DNA from 2 places in the Paenibacillus sp. EKM211P genome. Region 2 is predicted to be linked to the other one. Evidence: riboswitches for the same ligand, from Rfam matches in the RefSeq annotation. Region 2 holds a riboswitch; the other holds the start of a gene.
The links. A riboswitch is a leader RNA that binds a small molecule or an ion and turns the genes downstream of it on or off. The one in region 2 is predicted to bind FMN.
Positions count from the first base shown of each region.

Region 1: it holds a riboswitch for FMN, as region 2 does, so the genes downstream of both, G9G57_RS07830 (DMT family transporter) here and ribE (riboflavin synthase) in region 2, are expected to answer to the same signal.

Region 1 is NZ_JAAMNS010000003.1:374,994-383,921, forward strand. Features, by position in the region: gene G9G57_RS07825 (methyl-accepting chemotaxis protein) at 1-1,998, opposite strand, end outside; gene G9G57_RS07830 (DMT family transporter) at 2,225-3,172, opposite strand; FMN riboswitch at 3,344-3,488, opposite strand; gene G9G57_RS07835 (ABC transporter permease) at 3,613-4,305, opposite strand; gene G9G57_RS07840 (ABC transporter ATP-binding protein) at 4,298-5,221, opposite strand; gene G9G57_RS07845 (sensor histidine kinase) at 5,324-6,268, opposite strand; gene G9G57_RS07850 (response regulator transcription factor) at 6,270-6,977, opposite strand; gene G9G57_RS07855 (DUF6933 domain-containing protein) at 7,284-7,772, shown strand; gene G9G57_RS07860 (formate--tetrahydrofolate ligase) at 8,048-8,928, shown strand, end outside.
Region 2 is NZ_JAAMNS010000004.1:270,560-279,487, reverse strand. Features, by position in the region: gene G9G57_RS09550 (D-alanyl-D-alanine carboxypeptidase family protein) at 1-1,029, opposite strand, end outside; gene G9G57_RS09545 (hypothetical protein) at 1,242-1,964, shown strand; gene ytfJ (GerW family sporulation protein) at 2,056-2,544, opposite strand; gene G9G57_RS09535 (DUF2953 domain-containing protein) at 2,643-3,356, opposite strand; gene scpB (SMC-Scp complex subunit ScpB) at 3,499-4,107, opposite strand; gene G9G57_RS09525 (segregation and condensation protein A) at 4,076-4,870, opposite strand; gene ribH (6,7-dimethyl-8-ribityllumazine synthase) at 5,044-5,508, opposite strand; gene ribB (3,4-dihydroxy-2-butanone-4-phosphate synthase) at 5,538-6,221, opposite strand; gene ribE (riboflavin synthase) at 6,296-6,961, opposite strand; FMN riboswitch at 7,292-7,464, opposite strand; gene G9G57_RS09505 (IDEAL domain-containing protein) at 7,533-8,000, opposite strand; gene G9G57_RS09500 (thiamine pyrophosphate-dependent enzyme) at 8,220-8,928, opposite strand, start outside.

The sequences.
Region 1 (8,928 bases), on a different contig from region 2:
ATCCTGTGCCATGTTGGACAACTCTTGTGAGGAAGATGCGATTTCCTCCATGGCTGCCATTTGCTCTTGAGCGGCAGCGGAGGTTGTCTGCGAACTGTCCGCCGAATTGCGGGATAGGCTTGCCAAATGGGTAACAGTGGCGGAAACTTCCTCCGTACTGGCTGAGATTTGTTCAGCAGCAGCGGATACACTTTGAATTTGTTCCACAATGTGAGAAGTTGAGCGTTCAATATTCGCAAATGCACCTTCTGCATCTTGGCTAATTCGTAATCCTTCACCCACCTGATTACGAACATTACCGTTCATCGTAGCAGTAGAGCGTTGAATCAAGTCGAGCATCTGCGTAATGATCTGACTGATGGAATCGGCACTTTCCTTGGACTGTTCCGACAGTTTGCGTACCTCTATAGCGACTACGGCAAAGCCACGCCCAGCTTCGCCTGCTCTGGAGGCTTCAATAGATGCGTTCAGGGACAACAAATTAGTTTGCTTGGCAATGGCAGCTATAGCCGCATTCATTTGCTTCGCATCGTCCGAGAGTTGGGATAGCTCATCCATCAGACTAGCCGTTTGGCTTACAGCTTCCAGAATGCGGTCCATCTGTGTCCGCACATGGCTAATCATTTGACTGCCTTGAGCTACGTCTTGCTCGGTTTGTCCTGCTGAATCCACGATGGAGCTTGCCGATTCGGCAATCGTGCTGACACCCTTCGCCATTTCTTCAACGGCATTGGCAGTTTGCTCGGATGCCTCGGCGCTGGTTGCTGCATTTTCTGCGGATTCCATAACCGTTTCCGCTACGTGTTGTACGGACTCCGTCGTTTGTTCTGTGCTTTCCTTGATTACCAGAGAAGAGGAAGCAAGCCGTGAGGACGTTTGGTTGACCTCGGAGACCATCGTATGCAAGGAATGTGTCATCTGGTCAAAATTCTGTGCCAGCTCGCCGAACTCGTCCTTTCTAGATATATTAACACGTTCGGTCAGATTTCCATCACGGACGATCCGTGTTCCTGCTTGCAGCTTCTTGAGAGGGATCAGGAATGAGCGGATCATTAGCACTATGATGATCGCAGCGGCCAGTATGGAAATAACAATTACAATCAGGCTTTGCCTCAGAATCGGTTGGGCTGCATCACTGTAATCCTCCAGATCCGATAATGCAACAATATTCCATCCAGTGAGAGGGTCCTTAAGTGTAAAGGCCAGCACATCCCGATTCATAAATTTAATTTGCGACACGGAAGGAGTATTATTTTCTCCGGTTGCCGCCACTTTGGGAAGTCCCTCCATAGTGTCAGCCGGTTTTTTGCCAGTCTTGTCAAAGGCTGTTCCAGCTCCAGATACAACCTTATGATCAGAATCAACAATGATGAGTCCTCCGCGTTCGCCTATCTTAACAGACTGCAGACTGTCCCCCATCTTGTCCAGATTCAAAGCCAATGCAACAGCCCCTTCACCGTTCTTCAGCGTTGCCGATACATTAACTACTAGGTTCCCTGTCGTAACGCTGGCAACTGGAACACCGACAAATATGTTGCCCTTATGTAGCATCGCATTTTTGTACCATTTTCTCTCCCTAGGATCATAATCAGCCTCCTTTTTTAGCGGAGAACGGATATATTCTCCTTTCGCATTGCCGAGGAGCGCGGCATCTAACTCAGGATGAGCTTTGACGATGTCATCCAACTTTTTCTGAAGGGCTTCTTGATCGGAACCAATGGAGTCAGCCTGGATTTCACTGGTAAGAACGTCCACGTCCTTCATGATCGGGGATACATACTGATTGACATTGCTTTGGATCAGATACAGATTCGTGTATACGGAACTAGCCATTTGCTGACTGAGCTGTGTCGTGGCCCCCTGATAAGAAAAGTATCCAATAAGTACGCTTGGAATCAATAACACAGCCAAAAAAGATATTATTAATTTTGTCCTCATTAAATAAAACTGCTTGAGAAACCTGTTCCACCACGGAACTGTTTGTTTTGCTTTAGTCATCGTTTTTTCTCCTCTGTGTCAGATGATCACTACATAGTTTTATTCGACATAAATCGACTAATTTTATAGATGTAATCTTTAAAAACGAGGAATAGTACACTTTTTTTGAGAAAATAGGTCTTAGGAACTAATATTAATATGAATATGAATACATAAAAAGCCAAATCAGAGATGCAAAAGCATCTTCACGATTTGGCTTGGATGAGCATGAAAGAAGATTAAGCTATTAATTTTTCTGCTGACGAGAAATCATAAAGAGTGTAATCCAGATCAGCATAAAACCAGTCAATTGCGCTACGGTAACGATTTGCTGGAAAGCGATCCAGTTAATTACGACACCAACCATGGGGAAGCTCAATTCTGCCATCGTAGCATAAGAAGCTTTGGTTGTACTTAAGCCTTTGTAATACAGTAATAAACTCAGAAGACCCGGAAGCAATGCTTGCAGCAGCAAGTTGATCATTACAGCTGCGGCCGCCCATGTACCTGTAGGCATATTCCACGGAGCATGCTCCACCGAGGTGAGAACAATGAGCAGAGGGAGCGCCACCATGAAGCGGAGGGAGGTTACCGTCTCATATTTCATCGAACGAAGCAAGTAGCTACCCATAACGGTCGAACCGCCCCACAGAACCGCTGCACCTAGTGCGAGCAGACTACCAACGTGAACAAAATCATGAACATGCCCAAAGGGAAGCGACCAACCGAAGGTCAAAAGATACGTTCCGAACAGAGCGATGACAATTAATATTCCAAAATGACGCGGTAGCATTTCCTTCAATATAACGCGGGCCAGAATAATAGCAACCAAAGGCTGAAGCTTCTGGAGCAAAAGAACTGCATTCAGATCACCGTTGCTGAGTGCCATGGTGAAAATCACACTGGCCAGTGCCGAGCCGCCCCACGAGACGAACAAAATAGCGAAAACCTGACGAAATCGTATCGTTTTGAGCTCCTCGCGATGCTTCCACAGCATCGGCGTCAGAGCGATAAAGAGCAGCACATGCTCCATCAGTACGATTTGTGCTGAGGTAAATGACTTTAACAAAATAATACGAAACAACGGGTCTGCACCCCACAAGGCCGCTCCGATCGCGACTAGCCAAAAACCGCTTTTCATGTGGGAGCTACGATCAAAACCTTTGGATGATAGTACAGTTGATGATTGACTCATACTTATTTAGCTCCTTGCGAATACAGGACCGGTGGCACAAAAACCCCCGTCCATGGCGAAAGCCATGCAAGACGGGGGGTGATCAAATAAACTTGCCGTTTGATACAAGTTAAATGAAGTTACTGCAAAAACAATAGCGCAGCATTCATTCACTTTGCGGCATGTTCATACTTCGATCTTCTTCCATCCGGACTTTACCGTCGGCTTTGGCATCTCACCAAATCAGTCCGTATCCTGTTGCCAGATACAGAGTCGCGGGCTTAGCTCCATGAGCCATACCGCCGGTTGGGAATCTCACCCTACCCCGAAGATCCTTATTCCGTTTTTTAATTTCTCCTATAGGATATACCTGTTTTAGAATGAAGTCCAGTGAAAAATGTGTGTATATCTAACAAGGATTTTCATCTTTTTTTGAAAGCGTTCCACTAAAATCTATATTACTAAGCAATATCCTTATACTCAATGCGCCGAATTGCCGCATAAGCTACAATCATTCCCAGCACAGAGAAGCTGATTTGCACGGGGGCAATGGAGCTAAGTGTAGCGCCGTTATTATTGGAGAAAAGCAAGGCTACAACCAGAATCGAGGTCACAATAGTCGTGGGTACTGAGTATCTTCGCATTCCCATATACAGCGGAACCAATCCCATAAAACTGGCGGCCACGGCATTGATTAGCGTCCGCGCGGATTGTTCGGCCAGTATGGAAAGAGTAAGCTTATCCGGTACAATCATGACAAACTGGTTGAGCAAATGAATCGCAGCCGTAATGATGATTTCCGATATAACAACAGACAAGAACGTAAACAGCAGCACAATCAAGAGTTTGGCGATCATCAGCTTTTGACGATGAATCGGATACATGAACAAGATTGTAATCGATTTGGACTTAAATTCTCCTACGATAAAACGGCATAGCAGAACGGAGGCAAATACAATAAATGTGGCTCTCACCATATTGTCCATGAGATCAAGAAGCTGAGCGTACTGTGTAAATTCGGGTACTCCTTCATTTTGGCTATCCAGCGCAATAATACAGAGCAACCCCAAAATACAGGCGTTGGCGATCAGTGCTGAACGGATATAACCCGCCAGATGAAGCTTTTTCATCTCCAACTGTATTAATCTAAGCATGGGGCTCACCTCCATGTAACAGACGTAAAAAGTAGTCTTCCAGCGTACTGCTTTTCTGATGAATGGAATCGACTTCTACATCATTTAAAATGAGCGTTTTCGTAATTTGCTTCTGCGGTACACTCATATCGTAAATACGTATACTCTGTTCATTGAGTACCTTTATATTATTCAGACTCAGATGATGGGAGAGGACGTAGGCCGCTTTTTTACAATCGTTGGTCGTAAATTCGATGTATTCTGTATTGGTATCCCGTACCTGTTCCATCGAAACTTCCTCAATCAGCCGTCCGTGATTAATCACACCTATTGTATCCGCAATCTGCTCTATTTCCGCTAAAATATGACTGGATACGAGCAGCGTCATCCCATATTCCTTGCATAACATGTGGAATAACTGCCGAATTTCCTTAATTCCCACTGGGTCCAGACCATTAATTGGTTCATCCAAAATGAGTAGCTCTGGCTTGGTCGCAATGGCTCGGGCAATCCCGAGACGCTGCTTCATTCCTAGTGAAAAGTCTTTTACTGGCTTGTCACCCGCATTCCGCAAGTTCACTAATTCTAGCGCATCCCGGACAGCCTGTTTATTATAATAGCCCATGTATTCACAATGAAGTTCGAGATTTTGCTGAGCCGTCAGTCTATCATAAAAAATCGGGTATTCAATAATCGAACCTATCCGTCCGAGCAGATGATAAGACTGTGGCGTTAGCTTTTCACCGAACAGTTCAATCTCACCCGATGTCGGCTTGAGCAGGTTGGTAATCATTTTCATGATCGTTGTCTTGCCTGCCCCATTGGGACCGAGAAAGCCATAGGTTTCCCCCTTGCGCACATTCATACTGACCCCTGCTATAATTTCATTGCCCTTCATGGCTTTGGTCAGATGATGTGTACGTATTATGTAAGTCATGGGTGTTCTCCCTTCGTATACTGTTGATAATTCAAGAATACAGGGCGAAATGTTCATTTTTCTTTCGTAATCCTTACAAATTTATTAAGTTGAGCAGCTCGCTTAATAGTTGATCTTCTTCAAGGTAAAAGAGAAGACGGTCTGCTCATAAGGTTTGCTGGTCAATTGCATCTCTCCATTCATGCATTCAACCAGGCGCTTGGCAATCGTAAGACCCAGTCCACTGCCCTGTACCGCCTTATTACGGGAATCCTCAAGTGTGTACATGCGTTCAAAAACCTTATCCTGCTCCGGCTCCTGTATGCCTTTTCCACGATCCCACACTTCTATACGCACTGTATCCTGCTGTTCTGACAGCGTCAGGCCTAGCGTTCGACCCTCTGCCCCGTAGCGAATGGCATTTGAAATCAGATTGCTCAGCACCCGCCCAATGGCTCCTTCGTTCCCCAAGGCATAAATGGGATGCTCCGGAATGTCAATATGTACCGTAAAACCCTGAGCCGTCAGCAGATCATAAAACTCCAAAATGCTGCGTCTGCACAGTTCTCCTATCTCCAGTCGGGTCAGTGGAATATCCGTATCGTTGGCTTCCAGCTTCGCCAAACTAAAAAAACTTCCGATCAGCTCAATCGCTTCGCTTGTCTTTTGATGAATTCTGGATAGCAGCTTTATACGTTCTTCTGACGAAATATCTGGATCGCCATCCAGCATCTCGGCATATCCAAGCACAACGGTAAGCGGGGTCTTGAGGTCGTGGGAAATATTCGAAATCATTTTACGCATAGCGATTTGGCCTCGGTTGTAATCGGCTGATACTCTCAGATTTAAGTCTAGTAGTCGGTTAATTTCCGTCATGAGTCGTTGCAGTTCAACATCACCTGTGACATATAGCAGCTTTTCGGCATGATTCACGGTCACGATCCGCTCTAGGGCGGTTCGGATATCCTTTATTTTGCGCTTATGGGATACACGTTCCTGCCAAAGCCATATAATAACGACGGACATCATGAGGACGACAATCCATTCGAAAATGATTTCGATGCTCATATCAACCATTCTCCCATTTGTAGCCGATGCCCCACAGCGTCTTAATGTGGACAGGGTGGGAGGGATCTTCTTCAATTTTCTCACGCAGGCGACGAATATGGACATTAATCACATTCTCATCACCCATATAATCGTCTTTCCAAATAAATCCGTATAGTTGAGCTTTCGTAAATACCCGATTCGGGTTGGATGCAAACAGCTTCAGAATATCGGATTCTTTGGCTGTTAGCTGAATTTCATTTCCATCGCGTATGACTGTAAAATGATCAAAATCAATGCGCAAATTTCCATAGGTCAACACTTGTGCTTGCGGCTGTTCCTCCTGCTGTTGCAGACGGGCATAGGTAGTCGATCTGCGGATCGCGGACTGAATACGAGCCGTCATTTCGAGCATTGAGAAAGGTTTGGCAACATAATCATCTGCCCCGAAGCCCAGTCCAAGCGCTTTATCCACATCACTGTCCTTAGCCGACATAATCAAAATCGGCACGGCGCTGCGGGTACGAATTCGGCGGATTACCTCCATACCATCAACCTTTGGCATCATCAGATCCACGAGTACGAGGTCATAGTTATGCCGTTCAAAGGCAATAAGTCCTTCTTCTCCGTCATAGGCGGTGGTTAAATTGTATCCCTCCTTGGTGAGTGCTTTGAGCAGCATTTCAGCAATGGATAGATCGTCTTCAATAAGTAAAATATGCTGTGACATAGGTGTGGAACACCCCTAATTTTTAGATTAAGCTCGTGTGACGAACTGTACCTGAATTATATAGAGCGGTGAAGGGGATTTCCATAAAAAATATCCACTAAGAAAACGAAAATGCCCTGGATTGTCCCGAAGGAGCTACGTTCAGCAGTGTCAGGTAATTAATAATTCCCCTATCCTATACTGAAATAGTCTATAATCCGATGTTTGGAATACGGTGTTATAATTTCCGGGGCAAGCCTAATGTGAGAGATTAGGGATGTCAGATCACGAGCTACGGTACAGAACCGTCAATAAAGGAGAGCAATGATGTTTGTTATACGGGGAACCCAAAAACTGCTGAAGGAATGGGAGACTGAACCACTTCAAGTTGATATTTATCCGCCTTTGAATAGTTGGCATGCCAGCTTGTTTTTACTGAACCGGAGAAAAAATATTGTGTTTATGCATGATATTTCCCGCTTAAGCGTCACGCTGTTTGGGATTAAAAAATCGCAGTACAAAAACCTGCCGTCTCTTTTTGTACAAACCTTGAAGGAATTAATGATCAGCGAAGGGTTTGATGAACAGATCGTTAAGGCATACATACAGGAAGGCGAGCAGATGCTGGCGACTACGACGAATAGACATAGTGTGATGGTAACCTTAGATGAGATTATATTTATTATGAAGGAACTGGACATGGAGCATGGGTGCGAGCTGGAAAAGAACCAGTGGAATAACCGGATTGTGTTCAAAACGGATCAATACAAGTACCCGATTGATGTTTTTAAGGAACTGCTAGAAAAGCATTATTAAGTAGAGAGTAGTTGAGAGTTTAATTGCTTACATATGGATGGTTTGTAGTCCCAAGCTGTCCTGATTTCTAAAGGATTTCTGCTGATTAGGACATGCCAAAAGAGTATCCTCAAAGTTCATGCAGGCAGGGGATGCTTTTTTTATAACTCACAGGATAGTCATGCTTGCGATGAAATGAATCATAGCGCAATAAACCGTACACTTTGGTAGAATAAAATGATAAAGGGTTCGACACCATGGGTCAGACTTATAAAACGGGGGGTACATAACGAAAGATGAAGAGGATTATTGATATAGCCAAAGAAGCAGGAATTGAAGAAGAGCATCTGGAGACGTATGGAAAGTATAAAGCGAAGCTGAATCCATCTCTATGGGAACAGTTAAAGGATCGCCCGAATGGAAAGCTGGTGCTGGTTACAGCGATGAATCCCACTCCGGCTGGAGAAGGAAAAACGCTGACAACCATCGGGCTGTCCCAGGCACTCAACGCGATGGGGCATAAAACCGTTGCTGCGCTGCGTGAGCCGTCCCTTGGACCTTGCTTTGGGATGAAAGGTGGAGCCACTGGGGGAGGACAGGCCCAGATTGTTCCGGCGGAAGACATTAATCTGCATTTTACAGGGGATATACATGCGATTTCGGCAGCACATAATTTGCTGGCAGCGATGATTGATAACCATTTGTTCCATGGAAATGCTTTGCGGCTGAAGCCAGACCGAATCGTGTGGAAACGGGCTGTCGATATGAATGACCGGAGCTTGCGAAGTATTGTGACTGGATTGGGGACGGGGAATGGAGCGGTAAGAGAAAGCGGCTTTCTGATTACCTCGGCATCGGAAGTCATGGCGGTGCTATGCTTAAGTGAAAATATGAACGATCTTAAAGTACGGTTGGGTCGGATGGTGATTGGATATAACGAATCCGGTGAAGCGGTAACAGCAGAGGATCTGCACGCGGTGGAAGGAATGGCTGTGCTGCTTCGGGAAGCATTAAAGCCTAATCTAGTGCAGACGTTGGAAGGCACTCCGGTTATTGTGCATGGTGGACCGTTTGCTAATATTGCCCATGGATGTAGCAGTCTGATCGGTACAAAGCTGGCGTTGAAGCTGGGAGAGGTCGTCGTCACAGAGGCGGGATTTGGGGCTGAGCTGGGAGC
Region 2 (8,928 bases):
AGCGGAATTTTTAAACAATACCAGTCTTTTGTGCAATTGAGTCTTCTCACCCTCATGTAAAGGATAAGAAAAACTCGCACCTGTCAAGAGGGGGTAACCCTCAATAGGCTGCTGCTTGTCCGTAATCGGAATGAGGGGATAATAGCGGAAGCCGTAATCAAGCATACGGGCATGATCATTCCAATCGTCCCCGTCATTCAAGGTAACAGCAGCCAGCTGACGCCCCTCACGTGTGGCCGAGCTGACTAGACAGCGAAACGCTTTTTTAGTAAAGCCTGTTTTTACACCGTCAGCTCCCTCATACAGCCGCAGCATTTTGTTTTTATTATGCCATGAGTAGTCCCAGGAATCGTTGGGGTTCGGTGCTTTTTTCAGTTCTGTTTTTACGATACGGGCAAAAGTTGGATTATGCAGCGCATAAGCGGTGAGCCGGGCCATATCGTTGGCTGAGGAATAATGTCCGTCGGCATCCAGCCCATGAGGATTAGCAAAATGTGTATGGTTTAGCCCAAGCTGAACCGCTTTGTCATTCATTAAATGGACAAATCCCTCTTCTGTTCCACCCACATGCTCGGCAATGGCAGAAGCTGCATCATTACCAGAACGGAGCATTAAGCCATACAGCATATTTTCCAGCGTCATTTGTTCACCCATCTGCAAAAAAAGCGATGATCCTTCTTTGGCATACGCCGTTGAACTCACCTTTACTCGGTCCTGCAAGCGTCCATGTTCAATGGCTACAATCGCGGTCATAATTTTGGTTAGGCTAGCTATACGGAGCTCCCGGTCACCTTCGGCTGAATATATGATCCGTCCTGAAGTGACATCAATTAAAGAAGCAGCCTGGGCATGAGTTCCTAACGTGGGCGGTGTTGCTTCTGTTCTCATTGCTCCCAGAACAGGCTGTGGACTCAGCAATGTAAGCGGCAATGACAAAATAAGCATAAGCGCTAGGGGCAAAACAAATGCGCGTGCCTTATTCTTATAATAGATGTGGTCCGCATGGATATGTTGTTTTTTTTTAAACATTTGGATTCCTCCGGTTTTGAGCAAGTCTTGTACCATTCTATGTCCAAGCTGTTCAAAGTATGTCCACCTTTATAACAGAAAATTCCTTATACAGGACAGTCATTAGCCGCTCCTGTTTTGCTTTCTTTCTACGTTAACCAAGCAACTTGCAATCCTGAACACATATAATATTAGTTACTAACGTTAAATATGAAATCGAGGGGGGGTACAACATGCAGCGATTACAGTTTGAAATGATTTTAAGATCGCGGATTGTAGAGTCCGCACAAGCATTACATCAAAGTGGTGTATCCTTTGCCACTTTTGCTACCGCGCGTTGCAACCCGCAATTTTGGGAGTTAACGGAAAAAGGCGGTTTTCGGATCAAAGCAGGCGTCACTCCGGCGCAGGGGATCAGAGATATCTTTATAAATGGTCAACAATACGCTTTTGAATGTGCAACAGCAATGGTTATTGTGTTGTACAAAGGAGTACTGGATTCCATTCTGGAAAGTGAGTTTAATCAGATTTTTGCAGATATGCTGTTGTATGATTGGCAATATGACAGTGATCTCAGGCTTATACAACAGCAAGGCAGCCATAAAGCAGTACCTGGGGACATCCTGTATTTCAACAATCCAGATGTGTCGTCCGATTCATTGGAATGGAAGGGAGAAAATGTCGTCAAATTGAAGGAAGATTCATTCTATGGCCATGGGATTGGCATCTTGCCAGCTCAAGGTATTATTGATTCTCTTAATCGACATCGTCGCCCCGATGCCACGGTATCTGCTTATTTGACAAATGAAGTGATCTACCCAGACTTCGTTTACCTATCACAGTTCGCACCCGAAGAAAACCGAGAAAATGAACTATCAGTGAATACATTTTATTACCAAGAATTCAGTCACTGTATACATGCTGTCATTGGCGGAAGGCAGTATATTCAGGAATAGGGCTGAGTGCATACTAAAAAGAAGGTATTCCTAGGCCATTCTTTGGCTTGGGGATACCTTCTTAAGAGGACACTTTTAATTTCAATAACTTTTACAAGTAAGCCGGTCCAGATTGACTTTGATCCGTATTAGCATTTGCAGGTACCTGTGGAGGTGGAGTCTGCATGTTGCTGCCTGAATTCTGGAAGATAGACTGAACCTTATCGATCAGGTATGGTGTGGAGTCGATGATTTTCTCAAACAGATGCGTTTGATTGTCCAATGGAACGATTTGTGCTCCCTGTTTGCCGACAACTAGAAAGGCAATGGGATGTATAGATACACCACCACCGCTACCGCCACCAAAAGGATGTACTTCCTTCCCACTATGATTACCCGATGAGGAAGTATGAAGCGACTCTTCATCTACGTTAAAATCACTTCCGCCGGCTGCGAAGCCAAATCCTACCTTACTGATTGGCAAAATAACGGAACCATCGGGTGTTTCCACTGCGTCTCCCACAATCGTATTGACGTCCACCATGGCCTTGATGTTCTCCATCGCGGTTTGCATGAGCCCTTGAATCGGATGATCTGACATGTTTTATTCCTCCTCTGCTTATCTCAAGCGTAGACTGCTTTTCTTTCGCTATTGTGCGCAAAGGTTCAGGAAATATGTATGTCAATCCTCCACACTGTTTATTCTTTACTGTTGGCTTGATGATTCTCGGGAGCTTTGGAAATAACCCGCTTCCATGCCTCTAGGCCTCCCGGAACGCGCCATATGCGGAAAGCTAATCTGAGCATGGAAAAGATTAAATAACCGAACGATATTTTTGCTTCACAATTCAAAATGGTAGTAAAACGTAGCCGGTCCACCCAATAAGGCACCACAAACACCTTTGGGGTACATTCCATGCGCACAATGCTGGAGGCAAAACCGATCAAGCTCGTTTTTAATCCCCACAACATACCAGTTGAGGTCGCTGTATAAGCTGCATCAGCCAGACTAATATTGGTAGACCACTCCATTTTCGACACTGTTACATGGGCCAATGTATGTCTCAGCCATCGCTGTAAGGATTGTGTACCCTTGAGCAAAACCCGTATATCATGTATAAATTGCTTGATTTTTTCGGTGTCAATATTTCCGCTATCCACAGAAGCATCCGTTTTATGTATATTTTTATTGCGGTCAAGCCGATAGAGAAGCCCTTTTTTCAAACCTGTAATGAGAATGGCTGGAATATCGTAATCCATTTTGATCAACCCGTATAGAAATCTGATCTCTAAATGCGCCCGATCATCATTGTCATGCTTGGCAATTTCCAGCTTCAATCGAATACGAGAGAGCAGAATAGCCAGTACAATGAATATAACGATGATGATGGCGATACTGATCCATTTCCACACTGGCGAGTCCTCCCTACCTTTTTGCTATAGAATATCATGGCAAAAATAGTATGACCTTTCAGCGGGAAATCATGCATCTTAAAATGCCAAACAGCCAGCCCTCAACGACGTAAGGACTGGCTGTCTTTTGAATTTTTTGAATTTAAGATTCCGGATCCGAATCGTTCTCCGTAGGCTGGCTACTCTCCAGACGCTCGAACAATAGCTGTGTCTCTTCTTCTAAATTGTCTGAATCCTCGAACTGCTCCGGTTGCGGTAGATCTTCAAGAGAGCCTAGACCGAAATAATCCAAAAATGATTTCGTCGTTCCGTACAATATTGGTCGTCCGATGGCCTCAGCTCGACCTTTCTCTTCAATGAGCTCCTTGTTGACCAGTGTATGTATGGCCCGCTCGGATTTGACACCTCGAATCTCTTCGATTTCAACTCTTGTAATGGGCTGGCGGTAGGCCACAATGGCCAGTGTCTCCAAAGCAGCTTGAGACAATGAGGCACGTGCCGGAGAGTAGGCGAGCTTTTCAAAATAAGGTGCATGTTCGGATAAAGTTGCAAGCTGATAATGACCAGCAATACGGACAAGCTGCAGGCCTCTTCCTCCTTGCTCCATATCCTGTTTCATATCCTCCAGACACTTTTCAACCAGCTCTTGCTGCTGTTCTACAATGTCGGCGATCTGCTTGGTGGACAACCCTTCCTCTCCCGCGAGAAACAGCAGCCCCTCAATAATTGATTTCAGCTTCAGATAATCCATTAACCCGTAAATCCCCTCTCCACTCCATTACAATATCATCGAAAAGCTTCTCCTGATAACAGAAGATTTGCTTCATTTTCATCAATTCAAGGATAGCCAAAAAGGTTACAACCACCTCATGCCGATACATATCCTCATGCATCAGCTTGGAGAACAGCAGCCGTCCTCCATTCCCCACCTTCTCTAACGCCCCGATAACTTGCCGGATACGGTCCTTGACTGAAATTTCGTCCCGATGAACACGGGTTACCGTCGTACGTCGTTCAGCTTTGCGCAATGCACGCTGAAAGGCCGCGACCAAATCGCTCGCATGCAGCCCATGCACCGGATTTGCGGGTTCGGTTGGCAGGAATGCGCTCAAATCTTCCGGCTCCTTGCCATAAATCAGACTACGTTCCCACTCCCGTTCGCTCAGATGGCGAGCAATCCCTTTGTATTTACGATACTCCACCAGCTTGCGAACCAGTTCCTCGCGTGGATCATAGTCTTCTTCTTCATAAAAATCCAAATCGTCATATTCCATCACAGGTGGCTTGGGAAGCAACAATTTACTCTTAATGGATAAGAGCGTCGCCGCCATCACTAGAAACTCGCTTGTAATGTCCAGCTCCAGCTCCTGCATACTGTGCAAAAAAGCCATGTACTGATCAGTAATATCGCTAATCGGGATATCCTGAATGTCGATCTCGGCTTTATCAATCAGATGCAACAGTAGATCCAGCGGACCCTCGAATGTTTCCAGCTTGTAATTTACGACTGTCAATGTGCTTCCCCCTGCCTTACTCCAATCATCATTCAACAATACCTTTCCCCATTAGCACTTATGCTCTACGTTATCAATCCCTCTTTCTGTAGTATATACGTCATCGCCTTGCTTAACAATCTAATCCCTTTTCCACTTTGCAGTTTATGCCGTTCTTTCAGCCATTTATATCATTAGAACTGCTTACCGAGATTGGCCATTTCAATCGCAGCCAGCGCAGAATCCCAACCTTTATTACCAGCCTTTGTACCTGCCCGTTCTATGGCCTGCTCAATATTTTCCGTAGTCACTACACCAAAAATAATAGGGACACCCGTTTTCAGACTGCTTGCCGCCACACCCTTGGCCACTTCATTGCAGACGATATCATAGTGTGAAGTAGAACCACGGATAACCGTGCCAAGCGTAATGACAGCATCATACTTTCCACTTGCGGCCATTTTTTGTGCGATAAGCGAGATTTCAAATGCACCCGGCACCCACGCTACATCAATTTCATCTTCCTGTGCACCATGTCGTTGAAGTGCATCAAGTGCACCGCTCAACAGTTTGCTTGTAATAAATTCATTAAATCTGCCCACCACAATACCATACTTTAAACCATTCGATACGAGATTACCTTCCAGAAAACGTGCCATGCTTATCAACCTCTCTTTTTTTGAATTATTTACAATGACAAACGACGACGGTAGTCGATTAAATGCTGAATGCTAATCAGCTTCAATTGATGTCGCTTGGCGATCACGACCAAATCAGGTAAGCGGGCCATCGAACCATCTTCCTTTATAATTTCGCAAATGACCCCGGCAGGCTTAAAGCCGCTGAGTCGGGCCAGATCGACAGCCGCTTCAGTATGACCGGCACGCTGCAAGACCCCACCATCGCGAGCAATTAGCGGGAACATGTGACCAGGTTTGCGAAAATCGCTGCCCGTGATTGCTTCGTCGGCTAAGGCACGAACAGTCAAAGAGCGCTCGGCCGCTGAAATCCCCGTTGTTGTCTTCATATGATCTACCGATACCGTAAAGGCGGTACCGTGAAAATCTGTGTTTTGCTCTACCATAGGATGCAATTCCAATGCCTTGGCTCGGTGCTGTGTGATCGGCACACAGACCAATCCGCGACCTTCTGTAATCATGAAATTGATCACCTCGGGCGATGCTTTTTCAGCCAAAGCGATAAAGTCGCCTTCATTTTCCCGCTGTTCATCATCCACTACAATAACGACTTTGCCGTTCTTTAAATCCTCCAATGCTTCTTCGATGGAATCCAATCGAATCTCTTCGTCGTGGTGCAACTCATCCTGCTCCATGATGTTTGTCGTTGCACTTGTTTGGATGCCTCTATCCATAACCCTCTCCTCCTTATGTCTTGTGTCACGAATGCTCCTGAACCAATTTTTCTATTATTCTGTAACAGGCTGTATCAGGCAAAGCCGTGTTTCGCCAAATAGTCCAAACTAAGTGGGGCTTGATCGGCTCTCTCCATCGACGCTGAACCTCTGTAATGTAAAAGTTGCTCCACATATTTGCCCAATATATCGCATTCAATATTCACGGTATCTCCCTCACGTTTGGCTTGTAAGGCCGTTTCGGCTAAGGTGTGGGGGATAATAGATACAGCAAAGCTATTTCTCGTCCGCTGCGCGACTGTGAGGCTGATACCATCAATTGTAATTGACCCTTTGAGAAGAACATATTTAAATAATGCTTGATCAGAAGGCTCAACTTCGAACACTACCGCATTCTGCTCTGATGTCACTCCGCGAATCGTACCCGTCCCGTCCACATGTCCCTGTACGATATGTCCTCCGAATCTTCCACTCGCCGCCATCGCCCGCTCCAAATTGACTCGACTGCCGGATCTGAGTTCCCTTAGATTACTGCTGCGAAAAGTCTCAGGCATCACATCAACCTTAAAATCTTTAGTACCAATCTGTATTGCCGTCAGGCAAACACCATTCACCGAGACACTGTCGCCTATTTTCAAATCGTCCAATACCACAGAACCCGAAATACCCAGCACCATCGCTTCACCACTTTTGGAAATACTTTGAATGCGACCCACTTCCTCGACCAATCCGGTAAACATGCTTTCACTCCTTTCCACTACATTTCAGTTTATCCCTAATTCATCAGCTGTAAGCGCAAATAACCCCCAGTCAGGATTCAATCCGTCATGGGGGTGATGAGAGTCACATATGTAGTATACAAGCGCAGTTCATACATGTATTAAAATGACATGAAATCATAGGTCTGCCAAAAGAAAGCATGATGACAATACAGCCAATTACGCTCAGAACACTATCGAAAAGAAAGCTTAATAAAAGCTGTCGTCCGATGCTGTCCTACAACGAAATAAGCCGTACGTACTTTTACGTATGCTAAAAATTGGCACATGTCACGTCATGCACATGCGCTTCGTATCCTTCTCCCATCCAGACTATACTGTCGGTCCCGGAATTGCACCAGGTCCACCTTCTGCTGATTGTTCAGCATCCGGGTCACGGACTAAGCCATGCTGTGTTCGCAGAAGCGATTCACAAACATGTCATCACCGCCGGTGGGGAATTTCGCCCCGCCCCGAAGGATCTTGCTCTTATTTAATTGAATTAACATTAAACTTGTTACGTATATTAGCACCGACTTCTAAAAAAAGCAAGTTATCTAATCGAAGCCCCTGCTTTGCTTTTGACATATTGAGTGGAGAGTTCCTCAAACCAGGTTTTATCATTCATATGAAGCGCCAGGTCAATCAGATCGGCCAGTTCGTCGACTCCAAGCTGCGTATCATGATCAAAGGTAATGACAGCTGAAGCAACAGGTCCTCGCTCTCCCTCAGAACATGCTTCATAATCCAGTCTTACATCCACATGCCCATCAATAAACTCGCATTTTAGAAAATAAATAATTTCACACATTAAAATAGGGCGCACTTGTGTTTCTAACACGCAATCCATCACCTTGGCAGAATAATGCTGGTTCGTCAGCGTGAATTTGTGTTCTGTTGCCGCCAGCGATGCCCGTCCAAAATCATCCGTAAACTTGAGTTCCACTGGCGTGATGTTCATAACCTTGGGGATTTGCTTCTTTATAATTTCAATTATTTCAACTGTGTTCAGCTTAATCATTACCTGCACCTCATTGCATCTTAAAATTCAGAAGAAGACTTTATAACATACCTTCTATAGGCCTCCACTCCTATATCGGAAATCATTACCTGTTTTTTTATGCTTCAACCCATAAACGCAAAAAAAGATTCCTGGCGCAGCAAGCGCTAGGAATCTCAATCGAACCGGTGCCGAAACAGCGGCTAACAATGTTACACGATTATTATGCAAAAAACAGAATTATAACTCCGAAATTTCATGTTTCTTTTTCAGGATAGTCCAGCGACGCTCAATCTCCTGCTCAAAGGTAGCCAGCGTTGCTTCCTCTTTGAGAAGATGCTTCGTTTTACCCATTAATTTTAGCCATTCTGCGGCTGGAATCCGTTTTCCCTTGTCTTCCGGATTGTACGTAATCGTCGTGCTCCCTTGTTCGATTTCGTACAAAGGAAAGAAGCAAGACTCGACTGCGGCGCCCACGATGCTAGTACCCAATCTGTCTTCGGATTTCCAGTTGAGTGGGCAGGCGCACAAAATTTTACCATATGCCGTACCCACGTTGTTGGCGTACCATTGAGCCTTGGCGGCTTTGCGCAGCATATCCTGCGGATGACTTTCGGCTGCTGTAAAGGCATACGGGATGTTACAGGCGGCCATAATTTGCACAGTATCCTTATGATGCCCTTGTTTCCCTTTTTGCATTTTCCCTACACCCGACGTACTCGTCATATGCCCCATTGGAGTGGAGTACGATTGCTGAGAGCCTGTATTCATGTATCCCTCGTTATCATATTCCAGCATGATCAGTTTATGGTTACGCAGAGCCGCACCAATCGCAGAACCCATACCAATATCCATCCCGCCGTCACCACTGATCATGATAAAGGTCGGATCATCCGACATCTCAATTTCATTACGTCGCTTCATCTCCATGTAAGCTTCCAGCGCTCCT